Linked DNA regions of Variovorax paradoxus. The protein of the gene in region 1 binds, or shares a complex with, the protein of each later gene. Links are inferred from orthologs where the notes say so. Each region holds a gene or a part of one and is shown on either strand. Other genes may lie near its edges. The genes, in order: QFZ47_RS06570 and dnaN.

The links.
Region 2: the proteins of QFZ47_RS06570 (region 1) and dnaN are in contact, whole or in part, in a solved structure (PDB 1OK7), measured with the Escherichia coli proteins. The link is inferred for Variovorax paradoxus from one-to-one orthologs.

The regions. Positions count from the first base shown.
Region 1 is NZ_JAUSXL010000002.1:595,982-607,231, reverse strand. The notes cover bases 8,430-11,250. They hold QFZ47_RS06570 (Y-family DNA polymerase), read right to left. Parts: upstream 10,555-11,250; coding sequence 9,304-10,554; downstream 8,430-9,303. Other genes in these bases: QFZ47_RS06565 (RNase A-like domain-containing protein), read left to right, coding at 10,663-11,250; QFZ47_RS06575 (TIGR02117 family protein), read right to left, coding at 8,595-9,290; QFZ47_RS06580 (purine-nucleoside phosphorylase), read left to right, coding at 8,430-8,585. Also shown: QFZ47_RS06620 (Bug family tripartite tricarboxylate transporter substrate binding protein), read left to right, coding at 1-959; QFZ47_RS06615 (arylmalonate decarboxylase), read left to right, coding at 960-1,673; QFZ47_RS06610 (MmgE/PrpD family protein), read right to left, coding at 1,698-3,065; QFZ47_RS06605 (acyl-CoA dehydrogenase family protein), read right to left, coding at 3,176-4,339; QFZ47_RS06600 (nuclear transport factor 2 family protein), read right to left, coding at 4,586-5,002; QFZ47_RS06595 (DUF3606 domain-containing protein), read left to right, coding at 5,173-5,352; QFZ47_RS06590 (hypothetical protein), read left to right, coding at 5,517-6,194; QFZ47_RS06585 (DNA topoisomerase IB), read right to left, coding at 6,140-7,387; more of QFZ47_RS06580, read left to right, coding at 7,509-8,429. UniProt on the Escherichia coli protein: Poorly processive, error-prone DNA polymerase involved in translesion repair and untargeted mutagenesis. Copies undamaged DNA at stalled replication forks, which arise in vivo from mismatched or misaligned primer ends.
Region 2 is NZ_JAUSXL010000002.1:1,898,783-1,909,984, forward strand. Bases 1-2,773 are described here. They hold dnaN (DNA polymerase III subunit beta), read left to right. Parts: upstream 1-720; coding sequence 721-1,827; downstream 1,828-2,773. Other genes in these bases: dnaA (chromosomal replication initiator protein DnaA), read left to right, coding at 1-633. In the rest of the region: QFZ47_RS12740 (OmpA family protein), read right to left, coding at 4,742-5,326; QFZ47_RS12745 (autotransporter outer membrane beta-barrel domain-containing protein), read right to left, coding at 5,365-9,120; QFZ47_RS12755 (hypothetical protein), read right to left, coding at 10,329-11,000; QFZ47_RS12760 (hypothetical protein), read right to left, coding at 11,082-11,202. UniProt on the Escherichia coli protein: Confers DNA tethering and processivity to DNA polymerases and other proteins. Acts as a clamp, forming a ring around DNA (a reaction catalyzed by the clamp-loading complex) which diffuses in an ATP-independent manner freely and bidirectionally along dsDNA.

The DNA.
Region 1 (11,250 bases):
GCACGGCCATGGCCCTGGGCCTTGCGGGCCTGCTCGCCGCGCCCGCCGCCTGGGCTCAGAAGTACCCCGACAAGCCGATCCGCCTCGTGGTCGGCTATTCGGCCGGCGGCGGCGTCGATGCGGTCGCGCGCCTGCTCGGCACGCGCCTGTCGGCGGTGCTCGGCCAGCAGGTGATGGTCGACAACCGCACCGGGGCCGCCGGCCTGATCGCGGCCGAGTTCGTCGCCAAGGCGCCGCCCGACGGCTACACGCTCATGATGGGCGACAGCGCGCTGCTCATCGCCAAGCTGCTGCAGCCGAAGATAGGGCTCGATCCGCTCACCAGCTTCAAGCCGGTGGCGGGGGCTTTCGTCTCGCCACTGATGATCGTCACCGGCAACGACTTTCCGGCCAGGACGCCGGCCGAGCTGGTGAAAGAGCTCAAGGCCAATCCGGCGCGCTATTCCTTCGCCACCTCGGGTGTCGGCACGGTGCAGCACCTGGGCTTCGAGATGCTGAAGCAATCGACCGGCAGCACCGTGGTGCACGTGCCGTACCGCGGCGCCGCGCAGATCGTGCCCGACGTGGTCGGTGGGCAAGTGCCCATCGGCGTGGTCAGCGCCACGGCCGGCATGGCGCAGGCCAAGGCCGGCAAGCTGCGCGCGGTGGCGCTGATGAACACCGCGCGGCTCGAAGGCGCCGAGAGCGTACCGCCGCTGGCCGATGCGCTGCCGGGCTTCGACGTGGCGCCGCGCATCTTCGTGCTCGCACCCGCCGGCACGCCGGACGAGATCGTCGGCAAGCTCTCGGCCGCGGTGAAGGCGGTGCTCGACACGCCCGAGGCCGGCGCCGCAGCGGCTGCGCAAGGCACGCTGCGCGCCTACGCCACGCCGGCCCAGCTCGGCAAGGACATGGCCGAGGAGACGAAGCGCTGGCAGCGCATCATCACCGAACAGAACATCGTGGCGGAGGGCAAGTAGATGGCGCTGCCGCACCTGGGGCTGATCGTGCCGCCGGCCGCCGGCGCAGTGCCGGTGGACGGCCCGCTGCTGTACGGCGAGCGCATCCGCTTCAGCGCGATGGGGCTGGGCCTCGGCGAGATTTCCACGCGCGGGTACACCGAGGTGATCGACTCGGTGGTCGAGAAGGCGGTGGCGCTCAAGGCAGGGGGCGCCTGCGCGGTCTCGCTCATGGGCACCTCGCTGAGCTTCTTCCGCGGCGCGGACTTCAACGCGCAGCTGCAGGCCGAAATGGCGCGCGCCACCGGCCTGCCCTGCACGACCATGAGCAATGCCATCGTCGGCGCGCTGCGCCAGCTGGGCGTACGGCGCCTGGCGGTGGCCACGGCCTACATCGACGAGGTCAATGCGCAGCTGCGGCGCTACCTCGAACAGAGCGACTTCGAGCCGCTGGCGCTCGAAGGGCTGGCCATCTCCGATGTGCAGGCCGTGGGCCGGGTGCCCACCCAGGTGCTGGTCGACCTCTGCCTGCGGGTGTTCGATGCGCAGCCCGGCGCGGACGGCATCCTCATTTCGTGCGGCGGGCTGGTCACGCTCGATGCGGTGCGCGAAGTGGAAGCGCGGCTGCAGCTGCCGGTGGTGTCGAGTTCGCCCGCGGGGTTCTGGGACCTCGTGCGCACTGCGGGTCTCGATGCACGCTCGGCCGGGCAGGGCCGGCTGTTCGCCGAGGCCTGAGCGCCAAAGATACGAGGTGGCCCCTCAGCCAAGCCAGCGGCCCACGCGCGGCGCGGCCTCGAGCTGCCAGATGCGCTGGCACAGCGCCTTCGCCTCGTCGGCCGTGGCGCCCTCGCCGTAGTGCGCGAGGCGCTGCATCTTGTCCTCGATCTCGATGCGGCTCAGGCTGTTTCCCGGGTCGCCCTTGGGCTCGTCGACGCGGCCGGCCAGCGTGCGGCCGTCGCGGGTCTGCACGCTGACCTTGCCGATCCAGCGCGCGGGGTAGGCGGTGTCGACCTCGGCATCGAGTTCCATCGCCACCTTGTCGCGGAACGCGGCCACCTCGGGCGCGAGAAAGTCGCGGTCGAACTCGCCCAACCCGGCGCGGCCGTGCACCGCGATCAGGCCCAGCACCGTGCCCATCGAGAACTTGCCCTGGTGCACGGTGGCCGGCACCGTGACGCGGCCGAGCACGTCGATGGCACCCTGGTGCACGTGCGTGGTCACGCGGGCCACGTCGCCGTGCGCGAGCTGGTGCTCGGTCATCACCTGCAGCAGCGCATCGGCCGCGGGATGCGTGTGGCGGCAGGAAGCGTGGTACTTGAACGAGGTCTCGGCCAGCGCCCAGCGCGTGCCGAGGCGATCGATGAGCCGTGCCGGATCGGCATCGCTCGACATGCCCGCGCCGAGGCCCTGCGCGCCTTCGAGCACTTTCGCGGCGCCCGTGAAGCCGTCCTGTGCGAGGTAGGCCGACATCAATCCGCTGGCGGCCGCATGCGCGCAGTGCAATTGCTTCGAATCGGCCGCATCGCGCAGGAACTCCCACACACCCGCCGACTGCGTGCCGGCCGAGCCGAAGGCGTGCAGCATCTGCTGCGGCGTGAGTTCGAGCAGGCGGCCCACGGCCGCGGCCGCCGCGAGCGTGCCGGCCGTCGCGGTGGTGTGGAAGGTCTTGTAGTGCGAGCGCCCGAGGAACTCGCCAACGCGGATGCCGACCTCGTAGCCCGCCACCACCGCCGTCAGCAGCTGCGCACCGCTGGCCCCGATGCTCTGCGCCACGGCCAGCGCGGGTGCGATCACCACGGCCGCGGGATGGAACACCGAGCCGTTGTGCACATCGTCCTGCTCCACGTAGTGCGAGGCCGCGGCGTTGACCAGTGCGGCGAACAGCGGCGAGGTGGTGCGGCGCGAGGTGAGCATCTCGCTCGGCCCGTCGGCCGGCCCCATCAGCTGTGCGAAGCGCTCGATGCTGCGCACCGGCCGTGCGGTGCGGGCCGCGAGCACCGAGCCCAGCCAGTCGAGCGTCAGGTCCTCGGTGCGGCGCAGCACAGGGGCGGGAATGTCCGCGAACTTGAGTTCCGCGGCGAAGGTGGCGAGCAGCTGGCTCGGATGACTGGCGGCGATGGGAGTCATGAACGATCCTTTCGTGGAACACCGAGGAACCGGCTTTGCCGGGCCTCTGGAGTTGCCCCCGGGTAGGGGGGAGGAGAAGCGACACGAAGTGCGCGAAGCCTGGGGGCGAGTCAAAATGACCGGGGCAGGCCGAGCATGTGCTCGGCGACGTAGCTCAGGATGAGATTGGTCGAGATCGGCGCCACCTGGTAGAGCCGCGTCTCGCGGAACTTGCGCTCGATGTCGTATTCGCACGCAAAGCCGAAGCCGCCATGGAACTGCAGGCAGGCATTGGCGGCCTCCCAGCTGGCCTTGGCCGCCAGGTACTTCGCCATGTTGGCCTGCGCGCCGCAAGGCTGGTGCGCATCGAACAGACGGCAGGCCTCGTAGCGCATGAGGTTCGCGGCTTCGATCTCGATGAAGGCCTCGGCAATCGGAAACTGCACGCCCTGGTTCTGGCCGATGGGCCGGCCGAACACCACGCGCTCCTTGGTGTAGGCCGTGACCTTGTCGATGAACCAGTAGCCGTCGCCGATGCATTCGGCCGCGATCAGCGTGCGCTCCGCGTTGAGGCCGTCGAGGATGTACTTGAAGCCCTGGCCCTCTTCGCCGATCAGGTTCTCGGCCGGGATCTCGAGGTTCTCGAAGAACAGCTCGTTGGTCTCGTGGTTCACCATGTTGAGAATGGGCCGCACCGTCATGCCGTTGCCGATGGCTTCGCGCAGGTCGACGATGAAGATCGACATGCCTTCGGACTTCTTCCTGACCTCTGCGAGCGGCGTGGTGCGCGCCAGCAAGATCATCAAGTCCGAATGCTGGATGCGCGAGATCCACACCTTCTGCCCGTTGACGACGTAGCGGTCGCCCTTCTTCACGGCCGTGGTCTTGATCTTGGTGGTGTCGGTGCCGGTGCTGGGCTCGGTCACGCCCATCGACTGCAGGCGGAGTTCACCAGTGGCGATGCGCGGCAGGTAGTTGCGCTTCTGAGCCTCGCTGCCGTGGCGCAGCAGCGTGCCCATGTTGTACATCTGGCCGTGGCAGGCACCCGAGTTGCCGCCCGAGCGGTTGATCTCTTCCATGATCACCGAAGCTTCGGTGAGCCCGAGGCCGGAGCCGCCGTATTCCTGCGGAATGAGCGCGGCCATCCAGCCGGCCTGGGTGAGCGCATCGACGAACTCGGCGGGGTAGCCGCGGGCTTCGTCGATCTTGCGGAAGTACTCGTTGGGAAACTGCGCGCACAGGTCGCGCACGGCGTCACGGATGTCGGAAAAGCGGGTGTCGTTGTGGTTGTTCATCGGGTTCAATCCTGGCGCGGGCCGCCGGCTTCCTTTTGTACAGGTTGCCAGATCTCGATGGTGCACGCCATCACGCCGAAGCCGCGGATTTCGGAGGGCAGGAATTGCTTGATCGTTGTGGTCATGCGCCGAATCTATGCGGCTCTCGCGCGAGGCGGGTCTGTGAATGCGAAACCCTCCCTTCGGAAAATGCAAATGCCGCAGCGTGATAGAACACCCACCTCGCGCAACCGCTAGGTGCATCAGCTAGCCGAAGATGCAGGCGCGGCCTTTCTGCGTGTCCATGTACTCGCGCACGCGGGCGATCCGCCCGTTGCTCAGTTCGAAGATGAAGCAGTAGTCGTTGTCGTACTTGCGGCCGTTCGCGAGCGTGGCCTGCATGCGCAGCTCGACGATCACGGTGTCGCCCTCGCAATACCGGCTGCGGAAATCGACCACCACATCGCGGACGAAGAGCGCCGGAAATTTCTCGGCCAGGAAATGCACGATGGCATCCGGGCCGATCATGTGGTCGGGAGCATCGAGTGCCAGCGCGGTGGCGTTGCCCCGGGGTGCCAGCCATTCGGCATCCTCGGTGAAGCAGGCTGCAATGAGTTTCGGGTCGCGGCTCGCGAAAGCCTTCCATGCGTCGAAGATGATGCGCTTGTTCTGCTCGGAGGCCATGCTGTTTTGGAGTGGAAGTGAATGCAAGCGCCGACCATAGGCGCGGCCCGCGGCGCCCGCACGCCGGTTTCGGACATTTCCTGCAAGGAGCCGCGCCGCCGTCCGCCAGTGCCGTGCAGCAAGGGCGCGCATCGTCCTTTGCATCGACACACGAACACAGGAAGCACGCCATGGCAGACGACCCGAACAAGCGCGGCCCGCAAGACCGGACCCGCATCAATGTCAACGAGCCGCACGAGGTGCGCTATTGGACCCAGACACTGGGCGTGACCGAGGCGCAGCTGCGTTCGGCCGTGGCCGCCGCGGGCGTGGAGGTGAAAGACGTGCGGGTCTATCTTGGCAAACCCTAGGCCGGGCGCCAAAAGCGTAGGCACGCTCCTACACCTGGCGCGGGGGGCGGGCCCGATACTTTGCATTCCCCCCGCTTCAGGATGCGCCAAGTGAACGAGCCGATTGCCGAACCCCGGGCCTGCTGCCCCACCACCGAGGCGAAGCCTTCGGCTCTCAGCGCGCAATGAAGGCCGCGCCCGGAGCCCGAAGCTGGATTGCCGCTGGCGTACGCCACGAACTGCTTACCCGCGCCTTGCCGGCACTGCGCCACGACATGGCGGCGCCGGTGTCGGTGATTCGCATGGCGCTGCTCATGCTCAAGCGCCAGATCGGCGCGCCGGTCGTCGATGCGGTGGTCTGCGAGGAACGCGTGGCGCTGATCGACAACCAGGTCTCCGAACTCGTGCAAGGCATCCGCTCGCTGCGCGACTGGGAGCTGGCCACGACGGATGACGGTATCACGCGCAGCGCGCTGGTGGCGCAATGCGTGGGCCTGATGCGCGCGGCTTTCGACATGCATGGCGTGGAACTGGATGTCGACGCCACGCTCGATCCGCGCGGGGACGAACCCCGCTGGCCCCAGGGGGCAGCGCTGCGCTATCTGGTTCTTGGCGGACTCGGGTACCTGCACGACGGCGCGTCCGAAGCCGGAGCCATCCGGATCGAGGCCGACGGTCCCGACGCGCTTCGCCTGCGCGCCGCGCCGCGCGAGTCCGCCGGCGCCAGCCCCGTGCTCGACGCCCACCGTGCGCCGCGCGCGCTGGCCATCGACGCCATCGCGCTGCAGAGCTTGGCGGAGGACCTGGGCTACACCGTGGCGGTGGAGCGCGACAGCGTGCGCTTTGCGCTGGTTGCGGGCTGAGGGCGCTGTTCGGCACTGCGCCTGCCGGTGGCCTTGCGCGCCTCGCGCTGTTCGCGCGCCTGGGTTTGCCGATGCATCCGCAGGAAGGCGAGCAGCCGCTGTTCCGCGGCGTGGAGCCCGCGCGTCTTGCGGGCCGCGGTGCGGGCCGACATCTTTCGCAGCAACTCGGCCGCGGGATCTTCTTCTTCGTCGCCCGCAAGCGCGCTGCCCAGCGCCAGCACGGCCGGGTGCACATAGGCCTTCTTGCACACCGCGGGCGTGTTGCCCAGCTGCTTCGCCACGGCGGCCAGGATCTCCTTGGCGCTGTAGCGGGTACCGTCGGCGGCCCTGCGGCCCGGTTCGCAGGCGAGCCGCGTGAGCTCCAGCGCCTGCACCGTGCCGTGCCAGGTCCGGAAGTCCTTCGCGGTGAAGCGCTCGCCGGGCGAGGCTTCGGCGATGTAGTCGTTCACGTCGGTGGAAGACACGCTTCGCAGTTCCCCCCCTTCCTCCTCTTCCTCCTGGTACTGGAACAGCGCCTGGCCGGGCAGCTGCTGGCAACGGCGCACCACCTTCGCCACGCGCGGATCGTCCAGGAGGGCTTCGTGCATCACGCCGCTCTTGCCCCTGAAGCGCAGCCGCAGCGCCGCACCCTGCACGGCCGCATGCCGGTTGCGCAGCGTGGTGAGGCCATAGGAACCGTTGCTGCTGGCGTATTCCTCGTTGCCCACGCGCAGCAGCGTGGTGTCGAGCAGGCGCACCAGGGCCGCAAGCACCTGCTGGCGCCCCGGTGCCGGCGCGGCCGCGCCTTCCTGCAGGTCGCGCGCGACGCGGGCGCGGATGCGCGGCAGCGCGAGCCCGAAGGCCTCGAGGCGCTCGAACTTGGTCTCGTCCTTGAAAAGCCGCCAGTCGGGGTGGTAGCGGTATTGCTTGCGCCCGCGGGCATCGATGCCGGTGGCCTGGAGGTGGCCATTGGGCAGCGGGCAGATCCACACCTGCGTGTAGGCCGGCGGAATCGCCAGCATGCGGATGCGCGAGAGCTCGTCCGTATCGCGTACCCAGCGGCCCTTTGCATCGCGGTAGCGAAAGTGGTCGCCGTGTTTCAGGCGCCGGATGCCGGGTATGTCGGGGTTCACGTAGACCAGGCCATTGGCAATGGGCGCGGCCGTTGGCGAGGGTTTGGAGGGCGGTGCGGTCGATCTGGAGCGGGCCGGCATGGGGTTTGCGTGGTGAGGGTACCCAGCGCTTGTGCCTGCACCGACAATCGCCGCCTGTAGGACGCCGCAATCGCCGCTGGTGCGATGGAGGCGCTTTGTTTTTTCCTGGAGTCAACAAGAAATGATGTTCTTCCATCGACCGCTTTCATCTTCCTGCGCGCGCTGGCTCTCGGCTTGCGGCGCGGCGCTGCTTCTCGCGGCCTGCGCTTCGCCCGCATCGCCCACCGCGCCTGTCCCGGCTGCACGCACTGCCGCCGCCGCTGCTGCTGCCCCCGTCAAGGTGAAGGTCTTCGTCGCGGCCATGTTCGAGATCGGCCAGAACACCGGCGACCGGGCCGGCGAGTTCCAGCACTGGTACGAGCGCTACTGGAAGGGCGCCGCGCCGATGGCCGTGCCCGGCGCGTTGCAGCCGGTGTACTGCAATGCCGACGGCGTGTGCGGTGCGGTGCTCGGCATGGGCAAGGTCAACTCCTCATCGTCGATGCAGGCCATCCTGCTGAATCCGCAGTTCGATTTCTCGCAGGCCTACTACGTGATTTCCGGCGTGGCCGGCACGCCTCCGGCACGCGGCACCATCGGCGAAGTGAGCTGGGCCACCTGGCTCGTGGACTACGACCTCGGCCACCGCTGGGCGCCCGAGGAGAGCAAGCCCGGCGAACCCACCTTCATGCCGCGCAAGGGCTACGAGGAATACCGCCGCTTCAAGCTCAACCCCGACCTCGTCGGCTGGGCCATGAAGCTCTCGTCCGACACGCCGCTGAAGGATTCAGAGGGCGCGCGCAAGTACCGCCTGCGCTACCCCGATGCCGCAGCGCGGCGCGTGCCCTTCGTGGGCACCGGCACCCACATGACCGGCGACACCTTCTTCCACGGTCCCGGCATGTCGAAGCAGGCACAGTACATCGCCAGGCTCTATGGCGCCGACGACTACGTGATTACCGAAATGGAAGCCGCCGCCATCACGCTCGTGATCAAGCGCACCCACGGCACCGACCGCGTGATGAGCCTGCGCGGCGCCGTCAACTTCGACCAGGGCAACCCGAAGGAAAGCACACTGCAGCACCTGGACCCGGCCCCGGGGGAGACGGCGGGCGGCTTTGCCGAGACGGTGGAGAACATCGCACTGGTGGGCACGCGTGTGGTGGACCACATCGTCGCCAATTGGCCGCAATGGCAGGCCGGCGTGCCGAAACCCTGAGCGGGTTCATCAGGGCCGCACCGGCTGCAGGTGCCAGGTCACATTGAAATCGAACGGCGTCCAACGGCTCACCGTGACGCCTGCCTGCCGCAGGCCGCGGCCGGTCCAGGTGTTGCAGGTCTCGAAGAGGTGGTAGCCGCCCTCGGCTTCGTAGAAGGCGTCGTCGTTGCCGTAGTGCGCGCCGGCGATAGGCGTCGCGCGGCCCGAGGTCAGTGTCGCCTGCACGTAGCCCACGAGCTGCGCGTACTGCGCCTGCGAGAGCGGCAGGTGGAAGGCGTTCTTGCGCAATGAGGCGCGGCTGAGATAGGTCACGTGCAGCAGCGCGCGGTTGCCGCCGAGCACGGCGCCGAAAGCGCGCGAGGCCGTGAGGTCGGCCCAGGTGGGCGTGTGCAGGTAGAACTCGCGGTCGCCCCAGCCGATGGCGATGAACTCGGCATCGGGCGGCACGGCCCTGAAGTGCGCGAACGGAAAGAGCTGCTGCCAGTCGATGGTGGCCGAGCGGATCGGAAACACCAGGTCGGTGTGAATGCCGTTGCTCAACACCCAGGCCTCGACGGCGGACGGCTGCGCAGCTGCTTGTTCCGCTGGCGGTCCTGCATTGGCCGGCCAGAACATCAGTGCACAGGCGGCGCCCACGTACAGCCCTGCGGCCAGCGTGACCCCCAGCAGTGTGAATGCGATGCGCCGGAGCCAGTGTCTGATCACGGCGCCCGATGTTTCAGAAGAGCGACGCGGTGGCCGAGGCCGCTTCCGCCGAGGCGCGCGAGGCCTGGCCGCCCCCGGCCGGCGCCATCGCCTCGGGGCTGCCCGCCTTCGCAAGCGCGCCCACGCGCACGCCCAGGAGGCGCAGCGGCCGCTCGAGCGGCACGCGCTTCAGGCACAGCCCGCCGATCTGGCGGATGGTCTTGCCGTCGGCGGTGTGCCGCTCGATGGTCTGGTCGCGCGTGGCGATCTTGAAATCGTCGTAGCGCAGCTTGATGCCGATGGTCTTGCCCACATAGCCCTTGCGCTGCAGGTCTTCGGCCAGCTTCTCGCACAGGTGCGTGAAGATCGCGCCCAGCTCGGCGCGGTCGCGCACCGCATGCAGGTCGCGGTCGAAGGTGGTCTCGCGGCTCATCGACACGGGCTCGCTCTCGGTCACCACCGGCCGGTCGTCGCGGCCCCAGGCCACCTCGTGCATCCACGCGCCCGTGGACTTGCCGAAATTCTGAATGAGCCAGTCGCGCTCGCGCGCCGCGAGCTCGCCTACCGTCTCGATGCCGAAGCGCTTGAGCTTCTCGTCGGCCTTGGGGCCGATGCCGTTCACCTTGCGGCAGGGCAGCGGCCAGATGCGCGTCTGCAGGTCGGCCTCGTAGACCACCGAGATGCCGTTGGGCTTGTCGAACTCGCTCGCCATCTTGGCGATGAGCTTGTTGGGCGCCACGCCGATAGAGCAGGTGAGGCCGGTGGCGTCGAAGATGGCCTTCTGGATCAGCCGCGCGAGCGCGCGCCCGCCGTCGCGCTGGCCGCCGGGCACGTCGGTGAAGTCGATGTAGACCTCGTCCACGCCGCGGTCTTCCATCAGCGGTGCGATGTCGAGGATCACATGCTTGAAGGTGCGCGAGAAGCGCCGGTATTCGTCGAAGTCCACCGGCAGGATGATGGCCTGCGGGCACAGCTTGGCGGCCTTCATGAGCCCCATGGCCGAGCCCACGCCGAACTGCCGCGCCGGATAGGTGGCGGTGGTGATCACGCCGCGGCCCGCGTAGTCCTTCAGCCGTGGAAAGGCGTCGACCGGAATGTCGGCCAGCGTGCCGCCCTCGGGCACGTGCCGAATCGCCTCGTCCACGCTGCGCCGCCCGCCGCCGATCACCACCGGCAGGCCCTTGAGCTGCGGGTAGCGCAGCAGCTCGACCGACGCGTAGAAGGCGTCCATGTCGAGATGGGCGATGCGGCGGATCGGGGGTGTTGGAATGGGCGGGGAACTCACGGCTCCGATTGTCTCGCGGCCGGGCGATGTTCGCCTGCGGGGCGGCCGCGTGCAAGAATGCGGCCGATCGCAGGTTGGCCCTCCGATGGCATGGGAAAGGCAAATGGCATGGATGACGAAGTCGAAGGCTTGAGCGTCGCGCTGACGCCGGTGCAGATGGCCGCGGTGCTGGGCGGGCAGGACGTGCCCGAATCCGCGAGCCTGAGTAACCGGGTCTGGGGCACCGTGGGGCTGGTGGGCGGCGTGGTGGAACTGCTGGGCGCCGGGGTGCTGTGCGTGGCGCCCGAGCCCACGATGGTGAGCAAGGTCGGGTGCGTGGTGCTGGGCGTGCACGGCTACGACACCCTGGCCACTTCGAGCCGTCAGATCTGGACCGGCACGCCGCAGCGCACGGCGACCGCCGTGACCGCCAGCTCGGCGGCCGAGGCGCTGGGCGCTTCGCGCGACACGGCCGACGGCATCGGGCTTGCTGTGGATGTGGCGGTGCCGCTGTTCGTGGCAACCGGACTCGTCGCCACGCGCGTGATCGCGGTGCGCGCGAGCCGCCTTCGGCTGGAACCGATCCGGCTGGCCGAACACGAGGCGGTGGCGGGTACCAAGGCAGGCGGCCACACGATCGCCTTGCACGTAGGCAAGACGCCGGCCGAACTCTTTCAGCGGTTCGGGACGAAACCGTCGCTGTTGGATGTGTCATCG
Region 2 (11,202 bases), 1.3 Mb from region 1 along the record:
CTGGCCAAGAAGTCGCACATCGTGATGACCAGCGACACCTATCCGAAGGGCCTGGCCGACATCCACGAGCGCCTGGTGTCGCGCTTCGATTCGGGCCTCACGGTGGCCATCGAACCGCCCGAGCTCGAAATGCGCGTGGCCATCCTGATCAACAAGGCCCGCGCCGAATCGGCCGAGATGCCCGAGGAAGTGGCCTTCTTCGTCGCCAAGAACGTGCGCTCCAACGTGCGCGAGCTCGAAGGCGCGCTGCGCAAGATCCTGGCCTACTCGCGCTTCAACCAGAAGGAAATCTCGATCGCCCTGGCGCGCGAGGCGCTGCGCGACCTGCTGTCGATCCAGAATCGGCAGATCTCGGTCGAGAATATCCAGAAGACGGTGGCCGACTATTACAAGATCAAGGTCGCCGACATGTACAGCAAGAAGCGCCCGGCCAGCATTGCGCGGCCGCGGCAGATCGCGATGTACCTGGCCAAGGAGCTCACGCAGAAGAGCCTGCCCGAAATCGGCGAGCTGTTCGGCGGGCGCGATCACACGACGGTGCTGCACGCGGTGCGCAAGATCTCGGGCGAGCGCCAGCAGCTCACCGAGCTCAACCAGCAGCTGCACGTCCTCGAGCAGACGCTTAAGGGCTGATCGCATGTCATCCAAAATGCCCCTCGCAACAGCGGAGAATGGCGTCTCACTGGCGGATTCAAAGAGATAAGAGAAGAGGAAGAAGACATGATCGTTTTGAAGGCAACCCAGGACAAGGTCCTCGCCGCGCTGCAATCGGTGGCGGGCATCGTCGAGCGGCGTCACACCTTGCCGATCCTGGCCAACGTGCTGATCCGCAAGACCGGCGGCCAGCTGCAGCTGACCACCAGCGACCTCGAGATCCAGATCCGCACCACGGCCGAACTCGGCGGCGATGAAGGCAACTTCACCACCACCATCGGCGCGCGCAAGCTGATCGACATCCTGCGCACCATGCCGGCCGACCAGACCGTTAGCCTCGAATCGAGCGCCAGCAAGCTGGTGCTCAAGGGCGGCAAGAGCCGCTTCACGCTGCAGTCGCTGCCGGCCGAGGACTTTCCGCTGGTGCAGGAGGCCGCCAACTTCGGCCCCGTGTTCAGCGTGCCGCAAAAGACGCTGAAGGACCTGCTCTCGCAGGTTTCGTTTGCGATGGCCGTGCACGACATCCGCTATTACCTGAACGGCATCCTGTTCGTGGCCGAGGGCAAGCAGCTGAGCCTGGTGGCCACCGACGGCCACCGGTTGGCGTTCTCGTCGGCCACGCTCGACGTCGAAGTGCCGCGCCAGGAAGTCATTCTTCCGCGCAAGACCGTGCTCGAGATGCAGCGCCTCTTGTCGGACGCCGAAGGCGCCATCGAGATGCAGTTTGCGAACAACCAGGCCAAGTTCAGCTTCGGCGGCATGGAGTTCGTCACCAAGCTGGTCGAGGGCAAGTTCCCCGACTACAACCGCGTGATTCCCAAGAACCACAAGAACAGCGTCACGCTGGGCCGCGCGCCGCTTTTGGCCAGCCTGCAGCGCACCGCCATCCTGACGAGCGAAAAGTTCAAGGGCGTGCGCCTGAACATCGAGCCCGGCACGCTGCGCATCGCATCGAACAACGCCGAGCAGGAAGAGGCGCAGGACGAGCTGGACATCGACTACGGCGGCGACGCCATCGAGATCGGCTTCAACGTGACCTACCTGATCGACGCGCTGTCCAACATGGGCCAGGACATGGTCAAGCTGGACCTGGCCGACTCCAACAGCTCGGCCCTGTTGACCATCCCCGAGAACGCATCCTTCAAGTATGTCGTGATGCCGATGCGAATCTAGAAGACAGAAAACACAGCGCCTTGCGCAGACAGCCCGCGGCCCTCCGCGGGTTTGCGCTTTCAAGAGGCGGCGAAATGAGCTTTTGAGAGCCCGAAAAATCACGTGAATGCCGTGAGCGATAGAGGAATATCCGAATGAGTGCCGAAGAAAACAAGCCCGAAGTACCCCACACCGAGCCGGTCTACACGCCCGAGATCGAGAGTGCGGTGCCGATCGAGATCACGCCCGCCGACACCAGCTACGGCGAAGGCTCGATCACGATCCTCGAAGGGCTCGAGGCGGTGCGCAAGCGCCCTGGCATGTACATCGGCGATACCTCCGACGGCACGGGCCTGCACCACCTGGTGTTCGAAGTGGTCGACAACTCCATCGACGAGGCGTTGGCCGGCCACTGCGACGACATCGTCGTCACCATCCACAGCGACAACTCGATTTCCGTCACCGACAACGGCCGCGGCATTCCCACCGGCGTGAAGATGGACGACAAGCACGAGCCCAAGCGTTCGGCCGCTGAAATCGCGCTCACCGAGCTGCATGCCGGCGGCAAGTTCAACCAGAACAGCTACAAGGTGTCGGGTGGCCTGCACGGCGTGGGCGTGAGCTGCGTGAACGCGCTGAGCGTGAAGCTGCGCCTCATCGTGCGCCGCGAAGGCAAGATCCACGAGCTCGAGTTCAGCCGCGGCTTCGTGCAGAACCGTTTGCTCGAGACCGTGAACGGCTTCGAGGTCTCGCCGATGAAGATCATCGGTGACACCGACAAGCGCGGCACCGAGGTGCACTTCCTGCCCGACACCGAGATCTTCAAGGAAAACGCCGATTTCCATTACGAAATCCTGAGCAAGCGCCTGCGCGAGCTGAGCTTCCTGAACAACGGTGTGCGCATCCGCCTGCTCGACGAACGCACCGGCAAGGAAGACGACTTCTCGGGCACCGGCGGCGTGCGCGGCTTCGTGGAGTTCATCAACAAGGGCAAGACCGTCCTGCATCCGAACTCGTTCTATGCCGCTGGCGAAAAGCCGGCCGACACCTACGGCGGCATCCCGGGCACGCACATCGGCGTCGAAGTGGCGATGCAGTGGAACAGCGGCTACAACGAGCAGGTGCTGTGCTTCACCAACAACATTCCGCAGCGTGACGGCGGCACCCACCTCACGGGCCTGCGCGCCGCGATGACCCGCGTCATCAACAAGTACATCGAAGAAAACGAGTTCGCCAAGAAGGCGAAGGTCGAAGTCACCGGCGACGACATGCGCGAAGGCCTGTGCTGCGTGCTGAGCGTGAAGGTGCCCGAGCCCAAGTTCTCGAGCCAGACCAAGGACAAGCTGGTGTCCAGCGAAGTGCGCGCGCCGGTGGAAGACATCGTCGGCCGCCTCCTGACCGATTACCTGCAGGAGCGCCCGAACGACGCCAAGATCATCTGCGGCAAGATCGTCGAAGCCGCCCGTGCCCGCGAAGCCGCCCGCAAGGCGCGCGAAATGACGCGCCGCAAGGGCGTGCTCGACGGCATGGGCCTGCCCGGCAAGCTGGCCGACTGCCAGGAAAAGGACCCCGCGCTGTGCGAGGTCTACCTGGTGGAGGGCGACTCCGCCGGCGGTTCCGCCAAGCAGGGCCGCGACCGGAAGTTCCAGGCCATCCTGCCGCTGCGCGGCAAGATCCTGAACGTGGAAAAGGCGCGCTACGAGAAGCTGCTCACCAGCAACGAAATCCTCACGATGATCACGGCGCTGGGCACCGGCATCGGCCGCGCGGGCGCCACCAGCGCGGGCGGCGGCGCCGACGACTTCAACGTCGCCAAGCTGCGCTACCACCGCATCATCATCATGACCGACGCCGACGTCGACGGCGCCCACATCCGCACGCTGCTGCTCACCTTCTTCTACCGGGCAGATGCCGGAGCTGGTCGAGCGCGGCCATATCTACATCGCGCAGCCGCCGCTGTACAAGGTGAAGGTCGGCAAGGAAGAGCAGTACCTGAAGGACGGCCCTGCGCTGGATGCCTTCCTGCTCAAGGTGGCGCTGAAGGATGCGAGCATCGAGACCGGCGGCCCGAACTCGACCACCCTCGCCGGCGACACCCTGGCCGAGCTCGCGCGCAAGCACCAGCTGGCCGAGGCCGTGATCGCGCGGCTGCGCAACTTCATGGATGCCGAAGCCCTGCGCGCCATTGCCGACGGCGTGGCGCTCGACCTCGACACCACGCCCGCGGCCGAAGCCTCGGCCGTGGCGCTGCAGGCCAAGCTGCGCGAGCTCAACACCACCGGCGTACCGGCCGAGGTGAGCAGCGAGTTCGACGCCCGCACCGACAAGCCGCTCTTGCGCATCAGCCGCCGCCACCACGGCAACATCAAGAGCAGCGTGCTCACGCAGGACTTCGTGCACGGCGCCGACTACGCCGCGCTCGCCGAAGCCGCCAACACCTTCCGCAACCTCTTGAGCAGCGAGGGCGCCACCGTCCGCCGCGGCGAAGGCGAACGCGCCAAGGAAGAAAAGGTGGCCGACTTCCGCATCGCGATGAAGTGGCTGATCGGCCAGGCCGAGAACGCCACTTCGCGCCAGCGCTACAAGGGCCTGGGCGAAATGAACCCCGCCCAGCTGTGGGAAACCACCATGGACCCGACCGTGCGCCGCCTGCTGCGCGTGCAGATCGACGACGCCATTGAAGCCGACCGCGTGTTCACGATGCTGATGGGCGACGAGGTGGAGCCGCGGCGCGAGTTCATCGAGCAGAACGCGCTGCGGGCGGCGAATATCGACGTGTAATAAGCGATCTCGCCGATGACACGGGAAGTGAAGACCGTGTCAGACAATTAAAAAAAAGCGCCTCAGCATTGCTGGGCGCTTTTTTTTATTTTTTCAGGTCCCCGAGCAGCTTGACCCGCCGCTTTGCGGGCCGGTGCTGCTCAGGCCTGCGTGCTCACTTCCCCTGTGCCTGCCCCAAGATGTCCACGACCACGCGGCGGTCCGGCTGCAGGCAGGCCACCAGGTGCGGCGAGCGCTGCAAGCCCTGGCAGTCGCGCGTCACCGGCTCGCGCTCGCCCATCGAGCGCACCTCCATCGGCGCGCGCACGCCCGCGGCCTTCAGGTAGTCGCGCACGGTGTTGGCGCGCTGCTGCGCCAGCCGCTCGTTGTAGGCCTCGCCCCCCAGCCGATCCGTATGGCCCGTGATTGTCAGGCTCTGCACCTGCATCTCCTGGCTTTGCAACGCACGGGCGAGCGTATCGAGCTCGGCGCGACCCTGCGGCAGCATGTCCGTCGCACTGGATCGGTCGAACTTGAACAGCGTGTCGGCGCTCAGGTTCACCCGCCGCGTCGTCGGTTGCGCAGGCACCGGAGCCGGGTTGGGGGCAGGCGCCGGCGTCACCACCGGCGTGAGCGCGCAGTTCTGCCCCTGGCACCAGTTGTAGCGCTCGTCGTGCAGGCTGCCGCAGCCTGCGAGGACGAGGGTGGCGAGAGCCGTGGCGCCGAGCGCCAGCAGTTTCGATGTGTTCTTCGTTTGCATGTGTTCTTTCCTTGGCGTTGTCTGTGATCCGGCGGCGCTCACCACGCCACCCGCACGCCCAGCTGCCCCGAGACGCCCTCGCGGCTCGTGCCGCTGAGCGAGCGCTGGTACTGCACCCCGCCGTACAGGTAGGCCATCCTGCTCAACGGCAGCTGCGCCCCCACACCCAGCTCGGCCCAGGTCTGCTTGGCCCATGCCTCGCTCACCGTGGTGTTGCCGATGGTCACGGCCTTCGGGTCCTTGAACTCGTGCAGCACATTGGCCGTCACGTAGAAGGTGTTGGTGCGCGTGAGCTTGTCGCCGCGCTCGGCCTTGTCGTTCCAGGACAGCCGCGCGCCCAGGCGCCCGCGCAGGCTCTGGCTGGTGAAGCCGTCCACCGAGGAGATGTTGTCCGCGAAGCCCCGGTAGCGCGTGACCTGGTAGCTCAGCTGCGCCTGCGGCTCGATCAGCCACTGGCTCTCGCCGATCTGCCAGGGGCGGCCCACCTCGGCGCTCAGGCCCGCGCCGGTGCCCTTTTGCGTGCCCTCGCCGCCGTACTTGTCGGTGTACTTGTTCTGCACCGCATGCAGCTGGCCGACCAGGTCCAGGTAGCTGCCGTTGTCGGCGTAGCGCGTGTGGTACGCGCCGAGCGTGGCCATCTGGCCCTTCATCTTGCCGGTGTCGTAGCCCATGCCCGCCTCGCCGCGGCGGCGGTCGCTGAAGTTCGTGCTGGTGCGCCCGTAGCCCACGCTGATGCCGGTGTGGCTGCGCGACTTGTCGCCGGCGTCGCCGCTGTAGCGCACCGCCAGGTCCTTGCCGAGCTGCAGGTACTGCATCTCCTGCTCGAAGCCGAACTGGCGCTTGCCGTCCAGGTCCAGGCGCTGCGCATGCAGGCGCATCCACATCTGGTCGGCGGGCGCCTTGTCGTCGCAGCCGCAGTGGTCCCACTTGAAGGTCTGCTGCTCGCCCACGCGCTGGTGCAGCGTGCCCAACAGGCCCAGGCCCAGCTCCTGGGTCGCGACCTGGCCCATCACGTAGCCGGCCACGGCGGGGCGCAGCACCTCGGGGGCGGGGACCGGAAGGGGCGTCGGGCTCGGGGCGCCGGGCACCGGAACGGGCGTGTTGTAGACGCTGCTCAGGTAGAAGCTGTTGGCATCGCCGTCGGTGCGGCCGCCGCGATGCAGGCCGTATTCGTAGGCGCCGGCCTGCACCGGGGCGGCCAGGGTGAAGTTGCCCTCCGAGGAGGTGCCGGCGACCTGGACCACCTGGATGCCGTTGACAGTGGCGGCGCCGGCGCCGCCGGCATTGGCCACGAGCACGCGGGTGGTGCCGCTGGTGTTGCCGTTGACCACCAGCTTGTCGGTGGCGCTGGCGTCGTTGCCCAATGCCGTATTGATCCTCACCAGACCGTTGGTGCCGGCGTAGTTGCCGTTGACCGTGAGCACATTGCCGGGCGTGCCGGCGGCGCTGCGCAGGTCGACCAGGCCGGCGTTGTGCACGTCGCCGGTGAGGGTGAAGGCCGGCTGGCCCATGAACACGCTGCTGGTCGGCTGGATGAACAGGCCCATGGGAGCACCGCTGGCGTCGGCACCGGCGCCAACCACCAGCGGAGCGCCGGCGAGCGTGAGGCGGGTGTTGTCGAGCGTGATGGTTTCCCAGTTGGCCAGCTGCGCGCCACCGGCGGTGGCGGTGACGCCCTGCAGGGTGAGCTTGTCGACCCAGCCGTCGGCGGCCGAGACGTCGTCGCCGCCGTCCAGGATCTGGCTGCCGTTGTAGCCGGCGGCGGACACCAGCGCGGTGTCGGAGCCGTTCTGGCCGTAGAAGCCGCCTGACAGAGTGCCGCCTGTCCAGGTGAAGTTGTCGTTGCCGTCACCGGCGCTGGCCACGCGGTCATCGCCGTAGATGTTGCCGGTGAAGCTGCCGCCGGTGAGCGCGAGGCTGTCGTTGCCCAAGCCCAGGATGGCATCGCCGGTCACTGTGCCGGCGGTGGTGACGACGGCATTGCCGCCGGTCTCGTCGATGCCATTCTTGTTGAGGTCGCCGTCGCGGATGGCAATGCCGGAGGCCGCGCCGTTGACCGTCGCCGCCGTGCCGATGTCGATGGTGCCACCGCCGGCAGCCGTGGTATGGATGGCCGCGGCCAGGCCCGATCCGCTGGTTACGGTGCCGCCGGTGACGTCGACATCGTAGGTGCCGCCGCTGCTGGAGGCCCAGAGGCCGTCGGCATTGGCGCCGGTGGTGGTCACAGTCCCGCCGCTCATCTGCAGCGCTGAAAGTCCCGAACCCAAGCTGCGGGCTGCGATGCCCGGTGCGTCGCTGCCTGTCGTGGTCACGGAGCCGCCCTGCAAGACCACGGCAGCCGTACCTGTGCTCGCCGCGTTGACGACAAAGCTTTGAACACCAAAGGAGTTGGTGCCATTACCGCTTGTACTGATGGCGCCGCCCGTTATCGCCGCCGTCGTATTGCCCAACCCAGAGGTGCTGGTCCTGAGACCACCAGAGAAGTTGCCCGACGAGACAATCTGGCCATCCGTCATCGTGACTTTGACGTCGGAGCTATTGGCCGCGTTCTCGATGGAGCCGACAAGGCCGTTGGATACCTTGCCACTCGTCGTGATGCTTCCACCGCTCATTAAAACTGTCACAGGGCCGAGACCATCGGTCAGGGCATAGCCGGCGAAGGTGTCGTCACCGGTGCTCGCGACGGTTCCACCCGTCATCGTCAGCGTCGTCGAACCGACACTGTTGACATTGTTGGACCTGGCTCGAATGCCTGACGCGGCGTGACCTCCGGTGAGAATGCTGCCGTTCGATAGCGTGGCAGTGGCCGCGCCCACGCCCGTGTTCTCTGCGTAGATGCCGAAGGCAGAATCCCCTGCGGTGGTGACCGTCGACGCTGCGGCATCCATGGTCGCCGTTGCCGCGGCCGTGCTGGCCGGGGTCAGGACAGCGGCCCAGATTCCGTAGCCGTTGCTGCCCTGGGTCGCGATGCTGCCACCCGTCATCGACGCGGTCGCGGCGCCCGTGCCGACGGCCAACGCGGCCAGCCCGACGCCGCCCGTTCCATTGGCGATCACCGTCCCCCCCGTCTGGCTGGCAATCGCGGCGCCGGACCCTGAACCGACTGCGACGACGGTCGAGCTGGCGCCGTTCGTCGTCGCTGTGCCGCCAGAAATGGTGGCGAAAGCCGTGCCGGAACCGAGTGTCTGGGCCACAACGACCGAGTTATTCAAGGCCTGTGTGGTGATAGTACCGCCCGTCATGGTGGCCACAGCATCGCCATTGCCGCGCGCCAGCGCATAAGCAGCGTGCGACCCGTTTGCCGGACTGGTGCCTGTACTGATCGAGCCGCCGTTCACCGTGACCGTCGCCGTGCCGGTGCCGCGCGTGTCGGCATACAGAGCCACAGAGGAACCTTGCTGGCCGGTGGTGGAGATGGAGCCGCTGTTGAGGATCGAGGTCGCGTTGCCGTTACCGTAGGCGACTGCGGTGGCGCCAGGAGCGTATTCGCCGACGGTGGTGATCTGCGCACCATTGATGACGACGCTCGCATTCCCGTTACCGGCCCCGGCTTTCGTTTCGGCCAGCGCAGCCCAAAAAGGACTGGCCCCAGTGTTGCCCGCAGGAGCGGTCACATTGATCGTGACAGGGCCATTGACTTCAATCTGTTGATCGCCTGCACCGCTACCGGTCGTATAAATAGCATGGGAGGTTGTCGTAGAGATGGTGAAGGGCGCCGCGGTGCCGTCCACGATGACTTTGATGTTGTCGGTGCCATACGCAATGCCGGTGGTGTTCGGGTTCGCGTCTCCCACTGGCGTTCCATCACCCTGGCACGTCACAGTTCCGCCTGAAACGACAGCACCGCACTCGTTGACCGCCCAAGCGGACGATGTGCCGCCGAACGCCGCCGTGGCCAAGACAACCGCGCCGAGCGTGGCGCTTGAAGACTTCTTGCCGCGCGCGGTGCAAACCTCGCTGGCCGCCACCCAGGCGCCGAGCGCCTCATTCCAAATGCTTCGAAATGACCTGTTCATCTTCTGACCCTCGCTCCAAAAAACCCAAGCGATGCGGTCAATCGGAAACCATTTCCGGCAACCCACTGCTGTGGTACGCCGTCTTATGCGGCAGCCGTGGAGACTATTGGCAAGGATCGAATACCCGAAGGCACTAGTTCACAAATTTCATCTTTTGATTACATTCTTTGTTGAAGAGGATTTTCATAAGGAAATTTTTCACGGCCCTCCAAAGTGGGGCCTTGGCCTGTGAGTCCCGCGCTGCATTGGGAAACACGGACAGATGGGCGGCATGCGGGGAGGCGGTTCTAAAGGCGCTGTCGCAATGAATTAACAACTTAGTTAACACTTCGTAGTCAAAATGATGAATATTCGAATGTATAAACGTGCACAAAAGTAGTAAGTCGCGCTGGCTGACAGAAATTCCGAATGTTTGAAAGACAATTTGCAATTTGCCGAGGCGATGGCACGAAAGTGAGCGCCCCGCGGGGCAAAGAAAACGGCCGGCAGGGAAGGAAGGTGAATCACGTTCCATGCCTGCCGAATCGTTTGGCAGGCTCAGCTCGGCGGGTCGCTGCTGGTGAAATACTTCACCGTGGCACCGGGAATGTTCTTTGCCAATTTCTCATCATCGCCAAAACGCCAAATATCACCGCACCGTAGTGAATGGCGGTAGGAACGGTGATTGAAGGCAATCGCGGAACAAAGTTGTAGTCGGCCGGGAGCTGGTTGCCATGGTTGAACGCCGCCGGAGTAAATCTTCTTCGGCCAAGTACGCCTGCGGGGGGTGCGCATTGCTGCAACACAAAGGTGCCACCTCCGCCTATTTTTTTCGAAAATCCTCGTCATTGGCAGTCGGAGCAAGCAGCAATTGCCTCAGGGCAGCCTGCTGGCGTCAGCGAAAGTTATCGCGGAGCCTCTTTACGGCGTTATTTGGAGCGTTGGAATGTGCTCGCAAACGCGCGACGACGAAAAGCCCAGGCTGATCGGATTCGAACGACAGCAGCTCAGCGGCAGCCGAGCCTGAACCGCTGATCACGCGTCTGCTGTCTCTCGTTGCGCAGCCAATCTTGCGTAGAAGCCGCTTGCGGCTGCCGCGCCATCGTATCGAGCCATTTGACGTGCGCATCGAGCCCGCTGCAGCCGGCTGCCTGCGCGCTGCTGCCGACAACATCGCGCTCCACATGCCACTCATGCGACTGCTGTTGCTGCGCGGCAAGGGCTGCGTTGTTCCGGGTCGATGCTTCTCGCGCTTCGACGCTCATTCCGTCTGCCAGATTCTGGTCGCGCCGCAGGCGAACCGTCGTGGCGGTCGAGCCTGCCGGGCAGGGACCGTCCGAATACGCCGCCTTGCCCGAAGCGCTCATGCATTTGGCGACCTCGTCGAAGAAGCCTGGCGCAGCGGAGTCGCCCGGCAACTCGGCGGCGGAAGGTGGCGCAGTGCGCCGGGCCGAGGGCGGCGTAACCGGTGCGGAGGGGATGACGGACGGTGGCTTGGGCAGGGGCGTGATCCGCTGCGCCAACAGCCATTCAGCGCCTTGATAGAGCCCGAACAGAAGCAGGACCGACAGCGCGATCCACATCGCCCAATGTCGCTCCCGCGCCGGGCGCAGGCTGCGTTCCCATGCCGTCATCGCGTTGCGGCTGTCGTGCAGCGGATCGCGATGGTCGGGATTCATGAAGGCCGAGTATCCCCGCTTCGCGGCCTGCTGAGCCAACGAAGGGGGCCGATGCTCGGCCGGCCATTCAGAGCCTCCGGCTCAGATCGACCGATGGACGCGGACGCCGCTTCTACCACCACCCCGGTCGCCCTGCATCATCCGCGCAACGCGTGCCAGCCCGCCGGTCCCACTCGCCGCGCGGCCGACCAGCGCACCGCCG